Regions from separate parts of the Pseudoalteromonas sp. Z1A6 genome, predicted to be linked through region 1. Evidence: predicted binding sites of a transcription regulator. Region 1 holds the regulator's gene; each other region holds the start of a gene.

Region 1 (5,514 bases):
GCTTACTGTAATCATTTAAAAATAAAAAAGATTACACTTAAATTGCTAACATGACTTATTTGTTTAATTGAGCTGAGTGTTTGATATCCAGCTAGCTTTAAACGCTAAAAAATACTTAAAAGCTGCGAAATATCTATATAAAGTGGTTAATAGAGCATAGTTGATTTGGTATAACGGTAAAACTGCGTTAAAGTTTGCAATGAAATTATTAGAGGATAAATACGAAACGATGTCGGAAATTCAATTTTTAAATGTAGATCTTGAGCTTGAATCAAAGCAAGATATTAGTTTGCTAGTGGCAGACTTGAAAAAAGTCGCGACGATTTTACATTATGACAAAGACGAATACCGTCAATTAGCGCGTATTGAAGCAACAGGTGTAGTAAACACGCCTGACAAAGCAATAAACCATATATGTGAGCTTATTGAATCGTGTTCGCGTAACGCGCTAAAGCAATGGTTAAGCTGTTCACGTAGAACGTTTGATATTGGTTTTGAATCAGGCACTTCCCCTAAGTGCTTTAATCAAGCCTTAGATGCAGATACATTACTACGTATATCTGCGATTGGTGCGGGTATGGAAATTACAATTTACCCAATCGAAAAGTAACTATCTTCGCTCTACGACTGCTGCGGTCATTTTTGATACGCAGCACAGCTCATTGCGGCTATTTGTAATTTTTATTTCCCACACTGAACTACGTTTGCCAATATGAAACGCTCTTGCCGTTGCTGTTAAAGTGCCGTTGCGAGATGCTTTTAAATGACTTGCGCTAATTTCCTGCCCCACGCAGTAAAATTTTGTAAAATCGACAACAAAGTTAGCTGCATAGCTGGCAACTGTTTCGGCAAGTACAACGTTAGCACCGCCGTGAACCATTCCCATTGGGTTATGATGCTCAGGAATTGCCGGCATAGTGGCTACTAAGTAATCATCACCAATTTCAGTGACTTCTATTCCCATGGTTTTCATTAATGTTCCTTGGCCATCAATGCCTTGTTCTAACTGCTTGCACAGCTCTAAAGTGATGGGCTGGTACCAAATACTCATAATGACTCCTTTGCTTTTTTAATCATTTATAAACCTAGCGTTAGTTATATCCCTAAAATGTACACAAGTGAAATTACTTTGGCTATTTTAAGGCTTAATTTAAATTTGCGATTTTTATTTAACTGTATATACTCACAGTTAAATGTACTGTATGGAAAACCAGTTGTATGCGACCATTAACGAACCGCCAAGCTCAAATACTCGAACTAATTAAAGTTTTTATTAAAGACACTGGTATGCCTCCTACACGTGCTGAAATAGCGCAAACATTAGGTTTTAAAAGTGCCAATGCTGCTGAAGAACATTTAAAAGCACTTGCTAAAAAAGGCGCAATTAAAATGAAACCAGGTGCAAGCCGTGGTATTCAGTTAATTGAAGAAGAAGAGCCAGAACAATTAGGTTTACCGCTTATAGGGCGTGTTGCTGCTGGTTCACCTATTTTGGCGCAAGAGCACGTTGAAAGTCACTGCAAAATCGATCCATTAATGTTTAAACCGGCTGCAGATTTTTTACTACGCGTTAACGGTATGAGCATGAAAGATATTGGTATTATGGATGGTGATTTACTTGCTGTACATCGTACTCAAACCGCTGAAAACGGGCAAGTTGTTGTTGCCCGCCTAGACGAAGACGTAACTGTAAAACGTCTTGAGAAAGCGGGTCGTAAAGTATTACTTCATGCTGAAAACGACGATTTTGAATCTATTGAAGTAGATCTTGAGAATGAGTCTTTTAATATTGAAGGCTTAGCCGTTGGCGTTATAAGAAACGCTGATTGGATGTGACTTTAAAAATAGCTTTTAAACAAGCAGTTTTATAAATGCGTACTAATTAGTACGCATTTTCTGTTTTAAATTCGCACTAAAAATAGGGCATAAATAGCTCACTGACAATTTAAGCTGTAAACTTTTTTGCACTTATATTTTCCCCCTCCGAATGCGTTAAACCCCTTTGTTTTGCTCATCTTTTGAACTTCCTGTTACCTAGTTGGTTACTGATTTTTTATTAATTACTCAATATCACCTGATTGTTTTTTATACTAAAACTTGCTTGTTGTTCATTTTTTAGCTAATTATTAATGTGCTGAGCTAATAATAACTCACAGCTTTTTAGTTTTGAGAACACACAATATACACAAACCCGTTGTTGGCGCAGCAAAACCAATCAATATTAAATGAGATTGACTAAAAAAATAAAAATAACGAATTGGCGTTTAAGCCGTATGCCTCTTCGCTTTGCATTCGCAATAGCATCAAAGGAGCCGTCACATGGGTAAACTGACCTCTACCTTGTGGCTTATATTATGTGTTTTTTCGCACCCAGTTTTGGCTAACAGCCAATACAATATGCGCAAAGGCGTAACCGATATAAGCAATAATGTATATCAGCTGCACATGACCATATTTATAATATGTTGTGTGATTGGGGTGATAGTGTTCGCAATTATGTTTTGGGCACTTATTCATCACCGTAAATCTAAAGGGGCTGTACCTGCCCAATTTCACGAAAGCACTAAAGTAGAAATACTTTGGACTGCAATCCCGTTTGTTATTTTAATTGCTATGGCAGTACCAGCCACTAAAACCCTAATTGCAATGGAAGATGCCAGCAAAGCTGATCTCACTATTAAAATTACAGGCTCGCAATGGAAATGGCATTATGAATATATGGGTGAAGATGTAGAGTTCTACTCTATTTTATCTACCCCGCAAGATGAAATAGCGAATCTTGCAGATAAAAATCCTAACTACTTACTTGAGGTTGATAAACCTCTCGTACTGCCAATAAATCAAAAAGTACGATTTTTAATGACTTCTGACGATGTTATTCACTCTTGGTGGGTACCTGATTTTGCAGTTAAAAAAGATGCGAATCCCGGCTTTATAAACGAAACATGGACGAACATAAACGAAGAAGGTACTTACCGAGGCCAATGTGCTGAGTTGTGTGGTAAAGATCATGGCTTTATGCCCGTTGTGGTGGTCGCTAAATCTGAGGCTGATTTTAAAACGTGGCTTGCAGATGCAAAGCAAGCTAAACAAAAAGCAGCATTAGCAGATGCCGCATTACTTGATAAAACCCTCCCAAAAGAAGAATTAATGACTTTAGGCGAACAAGTATATATGGCCAATTGTGCTGCATGTCATCAGCCTACTGGCATGGGGTTACCGGGTGTATTTCCTGCACTTAAAGGCAGCCCTATAGTGCTTGGCGATATAAAAGATCACATTGATGTAGTTATCCATGGGCGACCCGGTACGGCAATGCAAGCATTTGCCAAACAGTTATCTATAAAGCAATTAGCAGCGGTTATTACTTATAAACGTAATGCGTGGGGTAATGATACGGGTGATGTTATTCAACCGAGTCAAATACAGGCAGCACTTGATGCCAAAGTGGAGGCGAACTAATGAGTAGCATAGTAGAACAATCTAACGCCAATGAAGCTCATCATGCTCATCACCCAGCTAAAGGTTTTAAACGCTGGCTTTACACAACTAATCATAAAGATATAGGTAGTTTATATTTAATTTTTTCGCTGACCATGTTCTTAATTGGTGGTGGAATGGCCATGGTGATCAGAGCTGAATTATTTCAACCAGGTTTACAGTTGGTCGATCCTCACTTTTTTAATCAAATGACCACAGTGCATGGTTTAATTATGGTGTTTGGTGCGGTTATGCCGGCCTTTACAGGCCTTGCTAACTGGATGATACCACTCATGATTGGCGCGCCAGATATGGCATTGCCAAGAATGAATAACTGGAGCTTTTGGATTTTACCGTTTGCGTTTTTAATCCTATTGGCATCGTTATTTATGCCTGGTGGGGGTCCTGCATTTGGTTGGACTTTTTATGCACCACTGTCTACAACATACAGTAATGATAATACTGCATTGTTTGTATTTGCCGTACATATTATGGGGATTAGTTCAATAATGGGCGCAATCAATGTGATTGTAACCATAGTGAACTTACGTGCCCCAGGCATGACATGGATGAAGTTGCCCTTATTTGTATGGACGTGGTTAATTACTGCCTTTTTATTAATAGCGGTAATGCCAGTGCTTGCAGGAGCTGTCACTATGGTACTTACCGATAAGTATTTTGCGACCAGCTTTTTTGATGCCGCAGGCGGTGGCGACCCGGTGATGTTCCAACACATTTTTTGGTTTTTTGGTCATCCCGAAGTATACATAATGATTCTTCCTGCCTTTGGCATTATATCTACAATAGTACCTACCTTTTCTCGTAAAAAACTTTTTGGCTATGCCTCAATGGTATACGCCACATCCTCCATAGCACTATTGAGCTTTATTGTATGGGCTCATCATATGTTTACCACTGGGATGCCGGTCGCTGGCGAGTTGTTTTTTATGTACGCGACCATGCTTATATCGGTACCTACAGGAGTAAAAGTATTTAATTGGGTTGCCACAATGTGGAAAGGCTCAATAACTTTTGAAGTGCCAATGCTTTTTAGTATTGCGTTTATTGTGCTGTTTACCTTAGGTGGCTTTTCGGGTTTGATGCTGGCAATTACACCTGCTGACTTTCAGTACCACGATACTTATTTTGTAGTGGCGCATTTTCATTATGTATTAGTAACAGGGGCTGTGTTTTCGATAATGGCAGGTGCTTATTATTGGCTACCCAAATGGACAGGCAACATGTTTAATATCACGCTAGCTAAATGGCATTTTTGGCTATCGCTGGTGAGTGTGAACGTACTGTTTTTTCCTATGCATTTTGTAGGGCTTGCCGGTATGCCGCGTCGAATTCCCGATTATGCACTTCAATTTGCCGACTTTAACGCAATCATAAGTATTGGTGGATTTGCCTTTGGTTTATCGCAATTGTTGTTTGTAGCTGTGGTAATTAAATGCGCGCGTGGCGGTGATAAAGTGCCTGCAAAAGTATGGGAAGGGGCAGAAGGGCTTGAGTGGGAAGTTGACTCTCCAGCGCCATATCATACTTTTTCTACGCCGCCGGTAATTAAGTAATGACACACGCACCGCTACTCAAACGTTTGGTACTTATTTGCATAGGCATGTTTGCCTTTGCCTTTGCTTTAGTACCTTTGTATGACGTGTTTTGTGATGTAACAGGGCTTAATGGAAAACCTTCGCTTGAGCAAGCAGAGCAAAGTACACAAATAGTACAAAACCGAGAAGTCGGCGTTAGCTTTACTACTCACGCACAAAGTGGTGCACCGTTTGAAGTTAAATCAAAAGAATACAGTGTAGTGGTAAAACCCGGTGCAATGCGTGAAGTAATGTTTAGTGCTAAAAATAACAGCAACCTAGATAAAGTAATGCAGGCTGTACCATCAGTCTCGCCAGGTAAAGCGGCAAAGTATTTACACAAAATAGCCTGTTTTTGCTTTGATCAGCAACCTCTAAAAGCAGGGGAAGAACTTGAATTTAAATTACTTTTTTATGTTGATACCGCACTGCCGAGCGA
Region 2 (5,514 bases), on a different contig from region 1:
ACATAATTGGGATATCGGGCGCTAAGACTTTTAATCCAGCAACCAGTACGTCATTTGCTGCTAAGTCAGCTTTGGTAACAGGCGTATTATCTGATTTCTCTTGTTGGCCAATATCGCCTTTTTTATAAATGGCCATAATTGCATCGCCAGCACGCTCAGCTAATTCAATACACGGTTCGATTAATTTATTCATCGGCAGCTCCAGACGCTAAATACTTATCTAATAATAGCAAAGCTGCAACACTGCGTGCTTCGGTAAAATCTTCTTGGTCTAATAATGACTGCCACTGAGTTAATGGCCACTTAACAACAACAAGCGGCTCTGGTTCGTCGCCAATAAGGGTTTGTGGGTATAATTGCTTAGCAAATAAAATATGCATAGTGGCATTAAAGTAACTCGGCGCCATTGTTACTGTTCTTAATGGTTTAAAATACTCAGCACCAAAGCCAATTTCTTCTTTAAGCTCTCTGTTAGCAGCTTGCTCTGGCGTTTCGCCCGGATCGATTAAGCCTTTAGGAAAACCTAACTGGTAATCGTTTGTGCCCGCACAGTATTCACGTACAAGTAGTAATTCGTTGTCTGCACTTAACGGAACAATCATCACTGCTCCCCGGCCACCGCCGCGAATTCGCTCATACTGACGCTCTTCGTTATTAGAAAACTTTAGCTCTAAAGACTCCACAGTAAACAGGCGGCTTTTAGCGACAACATTGTTACTGAGGATTTGTGGTGGTGTTGGGTGCTTTTTCTGTGTCATTGGCGTTAATTTGCTATCATGGCAGTTAGTTCAATAATAAACCTTATAAGTTGAAATTCCTATGTTAAATTGGTCAAAAATCGATACCGTTTTGCTCGACATGGATGGAACATTACTCGATTTACATTACGACAGTCATTTTTGGCTTAACGTTATTCCTGCGCAACACGCATTAGCAAGGGGCATTAGCCTAGATGCAGCTAAAGCAGATATTTTAAAACGCTATCAAGCTGTGAGCGGTCAAATACAGTGGTATTGTTTAGATTATTGGGAGCAGCAATTAAGCTTGCCTATAATGGAGCTTAAACGAGAGTCTCAGCATTTAATTAAAATGCGCGAAGACGTACCTCATTTTTTAACTGAGCTTAAAAAAGCAGGCAAAGAGTTAATTTTACTTACCAACGCCCACCCTGAGAGTGTCATGCTTAAATTTGAGCATACAGCGATTGATAACTACCTAGATGGCGTAGTGTCTACTCATGAATATGGAGTAAGTAAAGAGCAACAAAGTTTGTGGCACCAAGTACAAAAAGACTTAGGGTTTAATAAGCAGCGCACTTTGTTTGTAGATGACAGTGTGCCGGTTTTGAATGCCGCACGAGAATACGGCATTGAGCACTTACTTGCAGTTGCTAACCCAGATAGCCAACAACCACATAACGAAATAGCCGATTACCTAAGTGTTACCGACTATCGTAAGATTATCTAACTCAACTTACGTGACTTAAATTTTTGGGTAACGCGCTTCTAGCCCTTGATATACTAACTTTGCAAAATCTGCATGTTCTGTATCAAGGCTTTTAACTACTTCAACTAAATGCTCGTTATCTTCTTGCCCATTCCATTCTTTAATATAGCTACCATCTTTGTAACCGTGATCTTGGCGGAAAAAGTTTAACGTATTTTTACCTACGTAGCCGCGATATAAATCATCAATATCCATACCTATTTGCGCCATACAGCCGGCAAAAGCACCTGCATTAAACGTTTTATCAGCAACAGCAGACGCCGCTAATATCTCTAGTGTTTGTTTAAAGTCATCAGCTTGTTGAGCATTACTAAGCTCAGTTTCAAGTTGCTTTGCTAAGTCTTCGTAGCTAGTTTCGCCGTCAATTCTAAGCGATAGACCAAAATGAAAAATATCAACCAACTCTAAAATAACTTGTTCAGTATCTGGTGTTTGTTTTTTCCACCATTTCCAACCATGATGATCTAGCATTTCAGCACACTCAACCCAAATAGCGCGGTACCATTCAAACCCTTGAGTAAACCATTGCTCATGTACTTTAGTATTCATGGCGTTTTGCATTTCTAGCATCACTACTAGCTTGTTTAAATTGGCAGACATATCAATTCCTGTCGTTTTGGTTGGCGTAATTTTCGTTGGTGTAATAATACAGATAAAATGCTGATTGTGCATTGCTGTATATTTTTATTAGTGTGCTAGTTATGTTTATCGTGACGTCGTAAACTCATGCCATGAATCAATTAAATCAATGAAATCTTCAAAGCCACAACCACTACTTAAACCATTTTCTTCAAGCGCTAAATCGTCATCTTGATACGCTATTAGGTCTTCGCTGTCTTGATGAAGTGCATGGGCTTCAAATAATGCTTCGTCTTTCGTTAATATTAAATCTATTTCTTGGCCTTTTAGCGTTAGCGGCTCATAGCTTGAACTTACCGATGCAATAAGCGCTTGCACCATGGCTACTTTGTCTTTGCCTATTTCTTCGTTTAGCCAGCGACCAATAATAGCGTGTTCACTGCTTATTTTAATACGTAGCCCACTAATAGGGTCGCGAATAAATTGATATTCCATAGGGTTTGCCTGTAAATCTTTAATTGCGTAATTATATACGTAAACGCCCGTAAACCACAGGACATATAAAGTAAAATAGCGCCACATGGGCGCTATTTTACTCAACTTTAAAACCGTTAACTTCGCGATCTATAACGCGCTGCGTCAATGATCGACCATAAGTAAATAATAGGCACAAGTACAAAGCCTACAAGCACATAAATTAGTGCGTAACTTATTATAATAGCGAGTGCAAAAAATATAGCCGCTAAAATACGCCCTTGCACTAACTGCCCTAAACCAGGAAAAAATATATTACATAATGCTGCAATTACGTTACCGCCAGAACCTTGATCTGCCATACTAACCTCTGTATTTATTTGATTTTATAATTATTTACCTACACACTCTATGCCAATTTATTAAAGCTTACAAATCAAATAGTTAAATTAGTCTAGATTTAGAGAGTTGGTAGATTTTGCTAAAATTAGGTCAAATTAGCAATTATTGTTATCCGTTTACACTTTTTTATTCGCTTAATTAATTAGCAAGTTACTCGTTTTGAACACTATTTTATAAATAGCTGTTTATAAAAACAGTATTTTATTTAGCCTAACAAAAACACCTGTTATACTGCCCACAATATTGATTAAAAAGGCGTAACGATGGACGTTTCACAATTACTCGATGGCTTAAATGACAAACAACGCGATGCCGTTGCAGCCCCACTACAAAACATGCTGGTATTAGCAGGTGCTGGGTCTGGTAAAACACGAGTGTTAGTTCATCGTATTGCGTGGCTTATGCAAGTTGAGCAAGCCTCCGCTTACAGTATTTTTGCAGTTACATTTACTAATAAAGCCGCTAAAGAAATGCGTGGCCGCGTTGAAGAAACACTAAAAGCGCCTGTAGGTGGTATGTGGATTGGTACTTTCCATGGTTTATCGCATCGTATTTTACGTGCTCATCACCGTGAAGCTAATTTACCAGAAGCCTTTCAAATTTTAGACTCTGACGATCAGCTTCGGATGATCAAGCGCTTATTAAAATCGATGAATATTGATGATAAAAAATGGCCCGCTAAGCAATTTGGCTGGTACATAAGCGCCAAAAAAGATGAAGCACTTCGCCCTAAAGATATTCAAGCATACGATATTAATGAGCAAATGATGCTGCGTGTTTATGCCGCCTATCAAGAGGCCTGTGATAGAGCGGGCCTAGTTGATTTTGCTGAAATATTACTACGCAGCTACGAAGTGTTAAAAAATAACCCTACGTTACTGCGTCATTATCAGCAACGCTTTGCGCATATGCTCGTAGACGAGTTCCAAGATACAAATACCATTCAATATGCTTGGTTAAAATTACTTGCTGGCGATACTAACAGCATTATGATTGTAGGCGACGATGACCAAAGCATTTATGGTTGGCGTGGTGCTAAAATCGAAAACATTAAACGTTTTTTAACTGACTTTAGCGCAGAAACCATTCGTCTTGAACAAAACTACCGCTCAACAGCGACTATTTTGAAAGCGTCTAACGCATTAATTCAAAATAACTCAGAACGTATGGGTAAAAGCTTGTGGACCGACGGTAACGACGGCGAGCCAATCTCTATTTATGCAGCATTTAATGAGTTAGACGAAGCACGCTTTGTAAGTAGCAAACTACGAAGCTGGTTAAATGCAGGTAATGCCCTACAAGATGCCGCAATTTTATACCGTAGTAACGCGCAATCTCGTGTACTTGAGGAGGCCATGCTGCAAGAAGGCTTAAAATACCGTATTTATGGTGGTATGCGATTCTTCGAACGACAAGAAATTAAAGATGCGCTTTCGTATTTACGCCTAGTAGGTAATCGTCAAGACGATGCCGCGTTTGAGCGTGTAATTAATACGCCAGCACGCGGTATTGGTGATAAAACATTGAGCCATATACGAGATTGTGCACGAGCAGAATCGTTACCGCTTTGGTATGCCGCAAAAGCAATTGTAGAACAACAGCACTTATCTGGTCGTGCCTCTGGTGCAGTAAGTAAGTTTGTAGAACTAGTCGAACAAATAGAAGATAAAATTAGCGATCTAACTTTGCATGAGCAAGCCAAGTACACAATTCAAACCTCAGGCTTGATGGCAATGTACCAAGCTGAAAAAGGTGAAAAAGGCCGTGCTCGCGTAGAAAACTTAGAAGAGCTAATTAGCGCATGTGACCAGTACGAACTTCCTGAAGACGAAGAATACAGCTCGCCTTTACAAGGCTTTTTAGCACATACGTCACTTGAGTCAGGTGAAGGACAAGCAGAAGAGCACGAAGACGCCGTTCAAATGATGACACTTCACTCAGCTAAAGGCTTAGAGTTTCCGTTAGTGTTTATGGTGGGCGTAGAAGAAGGCATGTTCCCTTCTCAGCAAAGTAACGAAGAGTCTGGTCGTTTGGAAGAAGAGCGCCGCCTTTGTTATGTAGGCATGACACGAGCAATGGATAAGTTATACATTAGCCATGCTGAGAGTCGCCGTTTATACGGGCAAGAAAAATACCATAGCCCATCACGCTTTTTACGCGAAATACCTGAGGACTGCGTTGAAGAAATTCGTATTAAAACACAGGTTTCTCGCCCGCCTGCCGCCGGGCGTTTTAGCGCATCAGTTAGCCATGCCGCATTTGAAGACAGTGGCTTTAACTTAGGGCAACGAGTTTTGCATGCTAAGTTTGGTGTTGGTACCGTACTTAATTACGAAGGCAGTGGCGCGCAATCTCGCGTACAAGTTAACTTTGACGACCTTGGCAGTAAATGGTTAGTAACGGCCTATGCACGATTACAAGCTGTATAAAGCTCACCTAAATGAGTTAGAACAACAACTAGCTGGCGCGTATCATCGTCAGCTAGTGTTGATTACGGGCAGCCCTGCTTGGTGTTATGAATTACTTAACTCATTAATAGATGAAAACAATACA
Region 3 (5,514 bases), on a different contig from region 1:
TTTTTTGCGGGCTTTTTTTTGCCTGCAATTTACTACGCTACACACTATATTTATAAACTAGTAATCGCTTTACTCAATCTACGATAAGTAATTCGCTTACTAGTTTGAATGGTACGCAGGATAGCTTCGCTAGTCTTAACGCCCTGTGAATTAACAGTTAACTATAAAGCGTATAAGTATTTTGAAATAACATTTGCAACAGTGTGCTGAGGTTTTGGGTAAAATACCAGCCGTATAAATATTTGAAAGAAAGGGATACTAAGTCAATTACCTGCTGCGCAATAAACCACAGCAAGTAATGTATATGATGAGGCTAGTCTTTTTTAGGAAGTAAACCAAAGTGATGATATGCGCTGTCTGACACTATTCGCCCACGTGGTGTGCGCTGAATAAACCCTTGCTGAATTAAAAATGGCTCTATTACGTCTTCTATTGTTTCACGCTCTTCACCAATAGCTGCTGCTACATTGTCGAGCCCTACGGGGCCACCCATAAATTTTTCAATTATGGCGAGTAAATATTTTCGGTCCATATAATCAAAACCGCTTTTATCTACGTCAATCATATCAAGGGCTTGCTTAGCTACTTCGGCATTTACTGTACCGTCATATTTTACCTGTGTGTAATCGCGTACGCGGCGCAATAAGCGGTTAGCTATTCGCGGTGTGCCGCGCGAGCGCTGTGCAATTTCGGTTGCGCCGTCGTCGCACATTTCTAAATCAAGATAATGTGCAGAGCGCCCTACTATGTGCGATAAATCTTCTACAGAATAAAACTCTAATCGCTGCACAATACCAAAACGGTCACGTAGTGGCGATGTAAGCGATCCTGCTCGGGTGGTTGCACCAATAAGCGTAAATGCAGGTAAATCTAATTTAATAGAACGCGCAGCTGGGCCTTCACCAATCATTATATCAAGCTGGTAGTCTTCCATCGCTGGGTAGAGTATTTCTTCAACTTGCGGGCTTAGTCTGTGTATTTCATCAATAAACAGTACGTCGCCTTCTTCTAAATTAGTAAGTAGTGCGGCTAAATCGCCCGCTTTTTCAAGTACTGGGCCTGATGTTGTTTTAATGCTTACGTGTAATTCGTTGGCCACAATGTTTGCAAGCGTGGTTTTACCAAGCCCTGGAGGGCCAAATATTAATAAATGATCGAGCGCTTCACCACGGGTTCGGGCAGCTTCAATAAAAATTTCCATTTGCTGCTTAACATGAGGCTGGCCTCTGTAATCGGCTAAAAGTTTAGGCCTTATTGCACGATCTATAGAGTCTTCATTTGTTTTTTCAGTCGCATCAATTAAGCGATCCGCTTCAATCATGGGTTACTCACAACATTGATTTTAAAGATTCTCTAATAAGAACCTCAGTAGACATATCGGGTTTGCTTATCGATTTTACTGCTTTTTGCGCTTGTGGCAATTTATAACCTAATGCAAGCAGTGCCGATACGGCATCATCGGCTGCGTTATTAGCTATTGTCGCATCGCTCATTGGCTCTATTACTGCGCTGTCGCTAAATGGCGTAAATAAATCATTACCCCAATCTTTTAATCTGTCTTTCATTTCGAGTACTAAACGCTCGGCTGTTTTTTTACCTACACCCGGTAATTTAACTAGCGATGTTGAGTCTTCGTTATTTACACAGCTTACAAATTGCTTTGCCGACATACCCGATAAAATAGCTAAGCCAAGTTTTGGACCAACGCCATTTGCTTTTAATAGCTCTCTAAATAAGGCACGCTCAACTTTATTATTAAAACCAAATAATAACTGAGCATCTTCGCGCACTACAAAGTGCGTATAAACAATCGCGTTTTCACCAATTTTTGGTAAATCGTAAAAACAGGTCATTGGCATTTGTACTTCGTAACCTACACCACTTACTTCGAGTAAGATTTCTGGTGGCTGTTTTTCGACTAAAATACCATTTAAGCGGCCTATCATAGTTATTTCCTTAAACGTCCTCTAACGGTTTTGCTTGCGCTACCCGCTAGTTTAATTAAATTTTGTTCTGAGTGGGCGTGGCAAATCGCAATAGCGAGTGCATCAGCTGCATCGGCCTGTGGCGTACCGGGTAGTTTTAAAATATTCTTTACCATGTGTTGCACTTGTGTTTTATCTGCACCACCGTTGCCTACTACTGCTTGCTTAATTTGCCTAGCTGAATATTCAAATACGGGCAGGTCGGCCATTGCAGCACCTACAATAGCAGCGCCTCTAGCTTGGCCAAGCTTTAAAGCTGAATCGGGGTTATGCGCCATAAATACTTTTTCAATGGCAAAGGTTTCTGGCGAAAACTGCTCAATAAGCTGTGTAATGCCTTGATAGATCATTTTAAGCCTAACCGGGAAAGGATGATCGGCTAACTTAATACAACCACTGCCTAAGTATGTAAATTTAGAGCCTTGGTGGGCAACAACGCCATATCCGGTCAAACGTGAACCAGGATCGATCCCTAAAATAATGGCCAAACAGCACTCCATTGTTATTATTTTTAAATTACGCTAATAATGCCAGAGCACTGTATAAATTACCAGTACAAAGAACAACAAAAATGCCCACGTGTTAGGTGGGCATTTGAAGGAGCATGTTAGTTTAAGCTTACCCTAGGGCACGCACTAATCCTTGGGTATTTTGTTTAAGTGTTCGGGCAATCATTAAATAGCCTAAACCAGCCACAAATACGCCGCCAGCTACCGGACCAATAATCCATATATGCGGATGTAACTTACCTGCTAAATCAAACATTTGTTGCTGCACAATTAAAAGCGCTATATCACTAAAAAATGCGGCAACTAAGCCAGCTAAACCGCCGAGTAATAAAAACTCGTACAAGGTCGCGTTTTTAATTAATCGGCTTTTAGCGCCAAGTGTTCGCAGTATGACAATTTCTTGCATACGCTCACCTAAACTAGCTTGCACTTGCGATATAAGTACAAGCGCGCCACACAGCACAACAATTGCAAGTACAAAGCCAATGGCGAGTGATACTTGCGAAATAGTTGTTTGTATTTGCTTAACAAAGTTATCAATATCAATCGCTGTAATAGTAGGGTAAGTATGCAATAACTGGCTAAAATCACGCTTTTGATCTGGGTTTATACGTACCGACGAAATATACGTTGCCGGAAAATCTGCAAGTACATCTGGGCTTAAAATAATAAAAAAGTTAGGTTTAAGCGTGGCCCAATTAACTTTGCGCACACTGGTGATTTTAGCGTCGAACGACTGCGAACCAATTAAAAATGTAAGCGTGTCGCCTATCTCAACATCTAAACGCTCAAGCATCGACTCCTCTACTGAGGCTTCAGCCATCGCATTTTCACCAAACCACGTGCCTTGTGTTACTTCATTTTGGTCAGGCACATCTTTAAGCCATGTAAGGTTTAGCTCGCGGCCAATACCTGCACGTGCTTCTTCGTCTTTTTTCTCGTTGTCTTGCAGCGATACAGAACGTGCTACCAACTCGCCGTTTACCGCATTTACGCGTCCACGAATAGTGGGATAAAACTCTGATACCTGAATATCTTTTTTTGCTAAATACTCATTAATTGGCTCAAGCTCATTTTGCGTAATATTAACTAAAAATGCATTAGGCGCATCGTTTGGTAGTTGCGACTGCCAATCAGATATCATGTCGTTTTTAAGTACCACTAAAAACAGCAGTAATTTAATCGCTAACGAAAAACTAATTAACTGTACCGCGTTCACATTTGCACGCTTTTGAATAGATGCAATTGCAAGCGACCAACTATTACCCGGTTTTAAGCCAAGCTTTCGGCCGCCACCAAATATTAATTTAGATACTAAAAACAACACACCAATTAGCGCAAGTGTTGAGGCAAACAAAATAAGCGTTATTTTTATGTTGTTACTAAATAACCACATTAATAAAAACACAGTTAGCGCACTCATACCTAAATGCACACGACTTACTGCTAACTTGTCGCCTAAGTTACGGCGCAGCACTCTAAGCGGTGGAATATCAAATAAATCAAATAACGGTTTAATAGAAAACATAACAGCACAAATTACGCCAGTGCTAATAGCCACCAGCCAAGGTTTAAAGCCACCCAAAGGTAGCTCTGTACCCATACTTTTTGATAAGTAACTTGTTGCTATTTCTTGCAAGCCATAACCAATTAATAGCCCAATACTTACCGCCATTGCACACACAAGCAATAAATGAAGCATGTATATTTTGCGGATCATTGAGCGACTACCGCCCAATGTTTTCATCATTGCTACTGGGTCGTATTGGCGTTCACAATAACGTTTTGCTGAAACGGCTATAGCCACTGCGGCTAAAATAATACCCAATAAGCCAGCGAGCAATAAAAAGCTCTCTGCGCGGTTTAAACTATTTGAAATAGGTGATTGACGGTCTTTAACGCCGTACCATTGTTGGTTTTCTTTCATTTGTGGTTTGAGCCACTCGTAAAAGCTATTTATGTCAGCCTCACTACCGGCATAAAGTTGGCGGTAATAAACACGACTACCCGGTTGCACAACTTCGGTTTTTGCCACATCGTCAATATTAATAAGCACACGACGGCTGCTTGAAAATACATTAAATGGCGCATCGGGCTCTTCTACAATAACTTTTGAAACATTAAATAATGCAGCGCCAAGTTCTACTTGCGCACCTATATCAATGTTTAAACTGTAAAATACTGACTCACTTAGCCACACATTACCAGGCGCTGGACCGCTATTAGCAACCTTAGTTTCACCTGTTAAGGTATCTTTAACTTTTAACTGCCCTTTTAACGGGTACGCATTAGATGCCGCTTTTACTGAGCTAAACTGCATTTCATCATCGGCAAACAACATAGTGTCGAAGTACACCATTTGCGCCGTTTTTAAATTTTGGCTCTGTGCTTTAGTAATAAAAGCAGTGTCGAGCACATGATCACTGGCTAGAACGCGATCTGCAGCAATAAAAGCACTGCTTTTTTGTGCAATACTTTGCCCTATTCGCTCAGTAACCATCGACAGTGTAAGTACGGTTAAAACAGCAAGTGCGATAGCCGCGCTTATAACGGTTAACTCACCACGGCGAAATTCTCGCGAAAATAACTTAAGCGCTAACTTAACCCACATCGGCAACGTCCTCTACTTCGCTTTTTACCAGTAAACCCGCTTCTATTTGAATAATATGCTCACATTTTTGTGCAAGCCCTTCATCGTGAGTAACTAAAATAAGCGTAGTGCCATGTTGAGTATTTAAATCAAATAATAAGGATTCAATCATTTTACCGTTTTTGCTGTCTAAGTTAGCCGAAGGCTCATCAGCAAACAGTATTTTAGGTGTACCAATAAAAGCACGCGCTATAGCAACACGTTGTTGCTCACCGCCAGATAGCTGCGACGGGTAATGATCAATTCGATGGCTCAAGCCTACTTTTTCAAGCAAGGCGATTGCTTGCTCTTTCGCATCACTTTCGCCAGCAAGCTCTGCTGGCAGCATAACGTTTTCAAGTGCAGTTAAGCTCTGTACTAACATAAACGA
Region 4 (5,514 bases), on a different contig from region 1:
CTATTATCGTCGATTTAAATATTGAAGACCAGCAAGGTGCGATGAGCTAATTATACAACTTGCCAATAAATGGCAACTTGGGGTTACAGGCTTTACAGCTTAATCGAGAATACTCAGTTGGAAGTTTTGTTCTGGCTCGCTTTTAATGCCAACGCCTATGCCAAGTAATCTTACAGGTTGTTGTAGCCCTCGTTGATAGGCCTTAGTAAGGAGTTGAATAAATATTTCTGTGTTTAGCTCGTGGTATGCCTGATCGGCTGAGGTCACTACAAAATTTGCAAACTTCACTTTAACACTCAGCTTATTAATACGGTTTTGTAATTGCTGTTTATTAAGCCTTAAAACTAATTCGTCTAACAATTTTGGCAGCTCATCTAAGCACTCTTGCAAACTTGTTTTATTGTATTCGTAGGTATGCTCAACACTCAGCGACTTTCTGATGCGATCTGTTGATACTTTACCAACATATTCACCTGCACATTTTTGATAAAGCGACACACCAAAATTACCCACATGTTGCTGCATCCAGTTAACGCCTTTTTCACGTACATCCTTGCCGGTATATAAGCCTTTTAAATTTAGCTTTTCGAGCGTTACTTTACCCACCCCCGGAATTTTCCCCAGCGGTAATTGCGCTAAAAAATCATCGACCTCATGAGGCAAAACGACAAATTGACCATTCGGTTTTTTTTCGTCGCTGGCTATTTTGGCAATAAATTTAATCGGTGCAATGCCTGCTGATGCAGTGAGCCCGGTGGCATTGTAAATATCGGCTCTTATTTGCTGTGCAATAAGTGTGGCACTGCCTTTACAAGCGGTGCTGTCTGTTACATCTAGGTAGGCTTCGTCTAAAGAAAGAGGTTCAACTAAATCTGTGTAGCGGCTAAATACTTCACGTATTTGATTTGAAGCTTCTTTGTATACAGCCATGCGCCCAGGAACAATAACTAAATCGGGGCATAATTGTTTAGCATGATAGTTCGACATAGCCGATCGCACGCCATATTCTCTCGCTATATAGTTAGCGGTTGAGAGCACGCCTCGTCGGCTATTGCCTCCAATAGCAAGCGGTACACATGCAAGTTTTGGATTATCTCGCATTTCTACTGCTGCATAAAAGCAATCCATGTCTATGTGAATAAACTTCTTCATCACCACAACAATAACTGGTTATTTATACAGTCATTATTATAGAATCAAATGTGATAAGCAAGTCTAGGGCCTGTTTATCTTTCGAGGTTAAATTTGCAGCAGTATGTTTGGTATTTAGGCAAGGCAGAGCCTATGTAGTGTGGTTATTCCCCATAAATAGGCGATAACGTAGCACAAATGCCAAACATACGCTGCCCGAAGGGTTCTGCCTAGGGGCAATTTATTCTTTGTTGCTCGGTTTTTACTTAGCCCACTAGGTCACAAACCTCGCGCCGCGATTAAATAGCCCCTAGATTGAACAAATTTTAATCCTGAAAGGTCAACAGGCCCTAGTTAGCGATTAAAAAAAGCGCTTATTACCTTCTTGCTCTTTATAACCGCGCAACCAAAACATAACCTCGAAAAAAAACCCCGCTAACATTAAAATAATAGCGCCTGATTCGTTACCCATTGCGTAACAGGTAAAAGAAGCTATAAAAACCAAACAAGCTAAGGACCAATTAATTATGTTCTGCATATTTCTACCTCTGTGTGTTTTTGTGTTTGTCTGTGTAATTTAACTGTAGACCTAAAATTAAATAGGTACAATCATCTTATAAAAAAACATGCCATTAATTACCTTGAGCTCGTAACCCCATGTTGATAATCTAAGTACTTTAAAATTAAGGGCCAATAAATAATGCAAACGTTTAAAGATCAGCACCCTATCCATACCGACATCACCGTAGCGTGGGCTGATATGGATGCACTACAACACGTAAATAATGTAGTGTATTTACGTTACTTTGAAATAGCCCGAATCGACTTCTTAAATAAAATAAATCTGTTCGATACAATAAGCCCTAATGGCGTGGGCCCGGTAATAAGCGAAAATAACATTCGTTATAAACGCCCAGTTACATTCCCAGATACGCTTACAGTCGGTGTTACTATTTCTGATATAAAAACAGACCGGTTTGTTATGAATTACACCGTATTTAGTCACGCACAAAACGCTATAACAACCACAGGCACTTCAAAAGTGGTTATGTTTGATTTTGAAACAGGCCAAAAAGCCCTCATTGCAGAGCCTCTTTTATCGGCGTTAGTTAGCTACTCTCAAGACGAGCAATAAGGAATTCTCATGCAATACAGCCCACTTGGCAGCAGTGGTATTAACGTTTCAAGAGTATGTTTAGGCAGTATGACTTGGGGTAAACAAAATACTCAAAGCGATGCTGATGAACAAATAGCCTATGCGCTAGAGCAAGGCGTAAACTTTATTGATACAGCCGAAATGTATGCAGTACCGCCCTCTCCAGAGACCTATGGTAAAACTGAGGAAATTATTGGCGATTGGCTATCGCGTAATCAGCAAAAGCGCAGCGATGTGGTACTTGCTACAAAAATTGCAGGCAATGGATTATCGTGGGTACGTGATGGTGGCAATATTACGCGCCAAACGGTAATAGAAGCCGTAGACGATTCACTTAAGCGCCTTAAAACCGACTACATTGATTTATATCAGCTGCATTGGCCAAACCGCTCTACCCCGCACTTTGGCAGACAATGGCCCGGCACTCTTAAATTTACCGACGTAAATACACAAGAGCAGCAAGCTAGTATGCTTGATATTCTAGAGGGCCTTAATGAATGTGTTAAAGCAGGTAAAATTAAGCACTGCGGTTTATCTGACGATACGCCATGGGGTATAAGCCAGTTTTTAAGTTTGGCCAAAGAGCATAACTTACCGCGTATGGTATCTATTCAAAATGAGTTTAGCCTAGCGCACGCTAAAGATTGGCCGTATTTAATAGAACAATGTGTTCATGAAGATATTGCGTATTTACCATGGTCACCTCTAGCGGCTGGTTTATTAACGGGTAAATACTTAAACGGCGCGCGCCCAGAAGGATCTCGTTGGACCTTCATGCAGCGCAACGGTATTTTTAGAGATACACCCAATGCAGAGCAAGCCACTAAGCAGTATGTTGAGCTGGCTCATGCAAACAATATTACTCCAGCACAACTAGCACTCGCATGGTGTAACCAAGTAGATGGCGTAACCTCTTCAATTATTGGTGCAACAAGCATAGCCCAATTAAAAGAAGATATTGATGCATTTAACATCACGTTAAGCGACGAAATTCTTAGTGATATTAACACTATATTTAGAAACCATCCGATGCCTTATTAAGCATGTATGAGTTAAAGCAGCCTTGAATGAGGTTGCTTTTTAACTAAAATATTTGACCCTACTACAACCAACACTATACTTTTATTAAGTTTTCTTAATTCAACGAACACTTATCAATGCTGAAAAACGGATACTATGCATTTTGCTTATTAATTGTATTTAACGCGCATGCTGTTGAACAAAAATTACAGCCTCTAGAAGAAATTATTTGGCTGCAAAGTTACACGCCCTCTTTTCATATAGCTAAAAGCGAAAGTGCACCACAAGGCGGTATTTGCGACAACCTAACCGAGCAACTCATTAGAACCATAACAGATGTAAAACATACCCGCTTAATTGTCCCTCAGCAGCGTATAAATAAATATTTAAGTGAAGGAAAAAGCGTATGCTTCCCGTGTGTTATTTATAAAAAACATAATAACCAACTACTTAACTACTCAAATCCAACAACGGTATATCCCCCATTTTCAATTATCACGACTAAAGAGCTAAAGCCCAAATTAGAAGAAAAGCACGGCTCGCCTATTCACCTTATTAATTTATTAACCGACCCGCAATACGTATACGGCCAAGCGGCTGCACGTAAATTTACAACTAAAATTAATACAATTATTGAAAACACAAAACAAGATAAAGAATCGTCGTTAAGTTGGAGTAGCGAAAATGAAAGTCAGGCTGTTATAGCACGCTTGAGTCATGGCTTTTTAGACTACTCAATTGATTACCCGTTTATGGCCGATTACTTTAATAAACAAGGGGAATATACGAATATAGAGAGTGTACCAATTGCAGAAAATGACATTCAATTTATACGAGGAGCAATAGGTTGTGCGGCTAACGCACCTAATAATTTTGCACAGCAAGCGCTTAAAAAAATTAACCGCGCACTAAAAAACAATGTACTACAATCGCCTGAGTATCAACAAAGTCAGCATAATTGGCTTAAAACTACCTTTGCCGACTTTGATCAACACTACCAACAGCAAGTTATTAATTTTTACTTACTTGCCACTGATGCTCAAGCAAGCACTGATCATTAGCATAAAGTGCCACAGCAAAAATACTTTTAGCTGTTACCTCGCCTACGCCCGACGGTGTGCCTGTCATTACTACATCACCATCTTCTAAGCTCATAAATTCACTAATTTCTTGTAAAATTGAGTCCGGATTATGCAGCATAAAATGAGTATCGCCTTGCTGAACTACTTTATTATTAATTTTAAGTTCAAAGGTAAAGTGCTTCATTGCATCAGTTAGCGCTACAAAATCAGTTAAAATTACAGAGCCGTCGAACGCTTTAGCGCGCTCCCATGGAAGCCCTTTATTTTTTAATTTACTTTGCACAGTACGCTTAGTTAAATCAAGGCCGAGTCCAACACCTACAAATTTTTTATTTTTAACTACAAAACATAGCTCGGTTTCATAATGCAACGTATCGCCGTTGTGAGCTGCAAATAACGTGTTAGTAATTGCGCTATTTGGTTTGTTAAATAAAACCATTTGATCTGGCGTTTCGTTATTTAGCTCTGCAATGTGTGCTGTATAATTACGGCCAACACACACTACTTTTGATGGTGTTAATTCTTCAGATACTAACTTTATTGAATGCATATAAATAATGTCTCAGTTATTGGACCTGTTGACCTTTCAGGATTAAAGTTTGTTCAATCTAGGGGCTATTTAATCGCGGCGCGAGGTTTGTAACCTAGTGGGCTCGATAACTGCTCCTGCGTTATTCTACTGACTTACATCCATGTAAGAATAAGTAAAAACCGAGCAAAGCTTCCGCGTCCTGCTCACGCCCCTTACCTAAATCCATGTAGGCAACAAAGAGTAAATAGCCCCTAGGAAGAACCCTTTGGCAGCGCCTGTTTGGCATTAATGCTACGTTATCGCCTATTTATGGGGAATAGACCACACTGTATAGGCTCTGCCTTGCCTAAATACCAAACAGACTGCTGCAAATTTAACCTCGAAAGATAAACAGGCCCTAACTAATAAGCGTTTCAAGCAAGCTCAAATTAATAGGTTTAAGTAAAACTCGATCAATATTTAAATCTTTTATTTCTTTAGGATCTGGCTCTGCCCCACTTACAATTACTAAACGTAGCTCTGGATATCGCTCATTAACTTGCTGGCCTAAATCAATGCCACGCCCATCGGGTAAATGCATGTCTAACAATACC

The links. The regulator LexA, encoded in region 1, represses DNA repair genes until DNA is damaged. The targets are predictions, from matches to a motif close to TACTGTATNNNNATACAGTA.
Region 2: the regulator LexA is predicted to act here: its motif matches at 3,141-3,160, upstream of uvrD (DNA helicase II).
Region 3: the regulator LexA is predicted to act here: its motif matches at 2,522-2,541, upstream of ruvC (crossover junction endodeoxyribonuclease RuvC).
Region 4: the regulator LexA is predicted to act here: its motif matches at 1,165-1,184, upstream of dinB (DNA polymerase IV).

What each region holds. Positions count from the first base shown of each region.
Region 1 covers NZ_WTKW01000202.1:2,257-7,770, reverse strand. The annotation lists gene GQR46_RS13050 (hypothetical protein) at 230-610, shown strand; gene GQR46_RS13045 (PaaI family thioesterase) at 611-1,051, opposite strand; gene lexA (transcriptional repressor LexA) at 1,219-1,836, shown strand; gene coxB (cytochrome c oxidase subunit II) at 2,320-3,462, shown strand; gene ctaD (cytochrome c oxidase subunit I) at 3,462-5,054, shown strand; gene GQR46_RS13025 (cytochrome c oxidase assembly protein) at 5,054-5,514, shown strand, end outside.
Region 2 covers NZ_WTKW01000154.1:3,274-8,787, reverse strand. The annotation lists gene cysQ (3'(2'),5'-bisphosphate nucleotidase CysQ) at 1-193, opposite strand, end outside; gene nudE (ADP compounds hydrolase NudE) at 186-758, opposite strand; gene yrfG (GMP/IMP nucleotidase) at 820-1,467, shown strand; gene GQR46_RS11090 (dUTP diphosphatase) at 1,483-2,106, opposite strand; gene GQR46_RS11085 (YacL family protein) at 2,212-2,580, opposite strand; gene GQR46_RS11080 (hypothetical protein) at 2,697-2,921, opposite strand; gene uvrD (DNA helicase II) at 3,225-5,390, shown strand; gene GQR46_RS11070 (GNAT family N-acetyltransferase) at 5,368-5,514, shown strand, end outside.
Region 3 covers NZ_WTKW01000093.1:1,379-6,892, reverse strand. The annotation lists gene ruvB (Holliday junction branch migration DNA helicase RuvB) at 314-1,321, opposite strand; gene ruvA (Holliday junction branch migration protein RuvA) at 1,329-1,946, opposite strand; gene ruvC (crossover junction endodeoxyribonuclease RuvC) at 1,949-2,473, opposite strand; gene GQR46_RS08005 (FtsX-like permease family protein) at 2,604-5,105, opposite strand; gene GQR46_RS08000 (ABC transporter ATP-binding protein) at 5,095-5,514, opposite strand, start outside.
Region 4 covers NZ_WTKW01000015.1:7,484-12,997, reverse strand. The annotation lists gene dinB (DNA polymerase IV) at 100-1,152, opposite strand; gene GQR46_RS01865 (thioesterase family protein) at 1,832-2,266, shown strand; gene GQR46_RS01860 (aldo/keto reductase) at 2,276-3,328, shown strand; gene GQR46_RS01855 (ABC transporter substrate-binding protein) at 3,445-4,368, shown strand; gene GQR46_RS01850 (fumarylacetoacetate hydrolase family protein) at 4,319-4,939, opposite strand; gene GQR46_RS01845 (response regulator) at 5,319-5,514, opposite strand, start outside.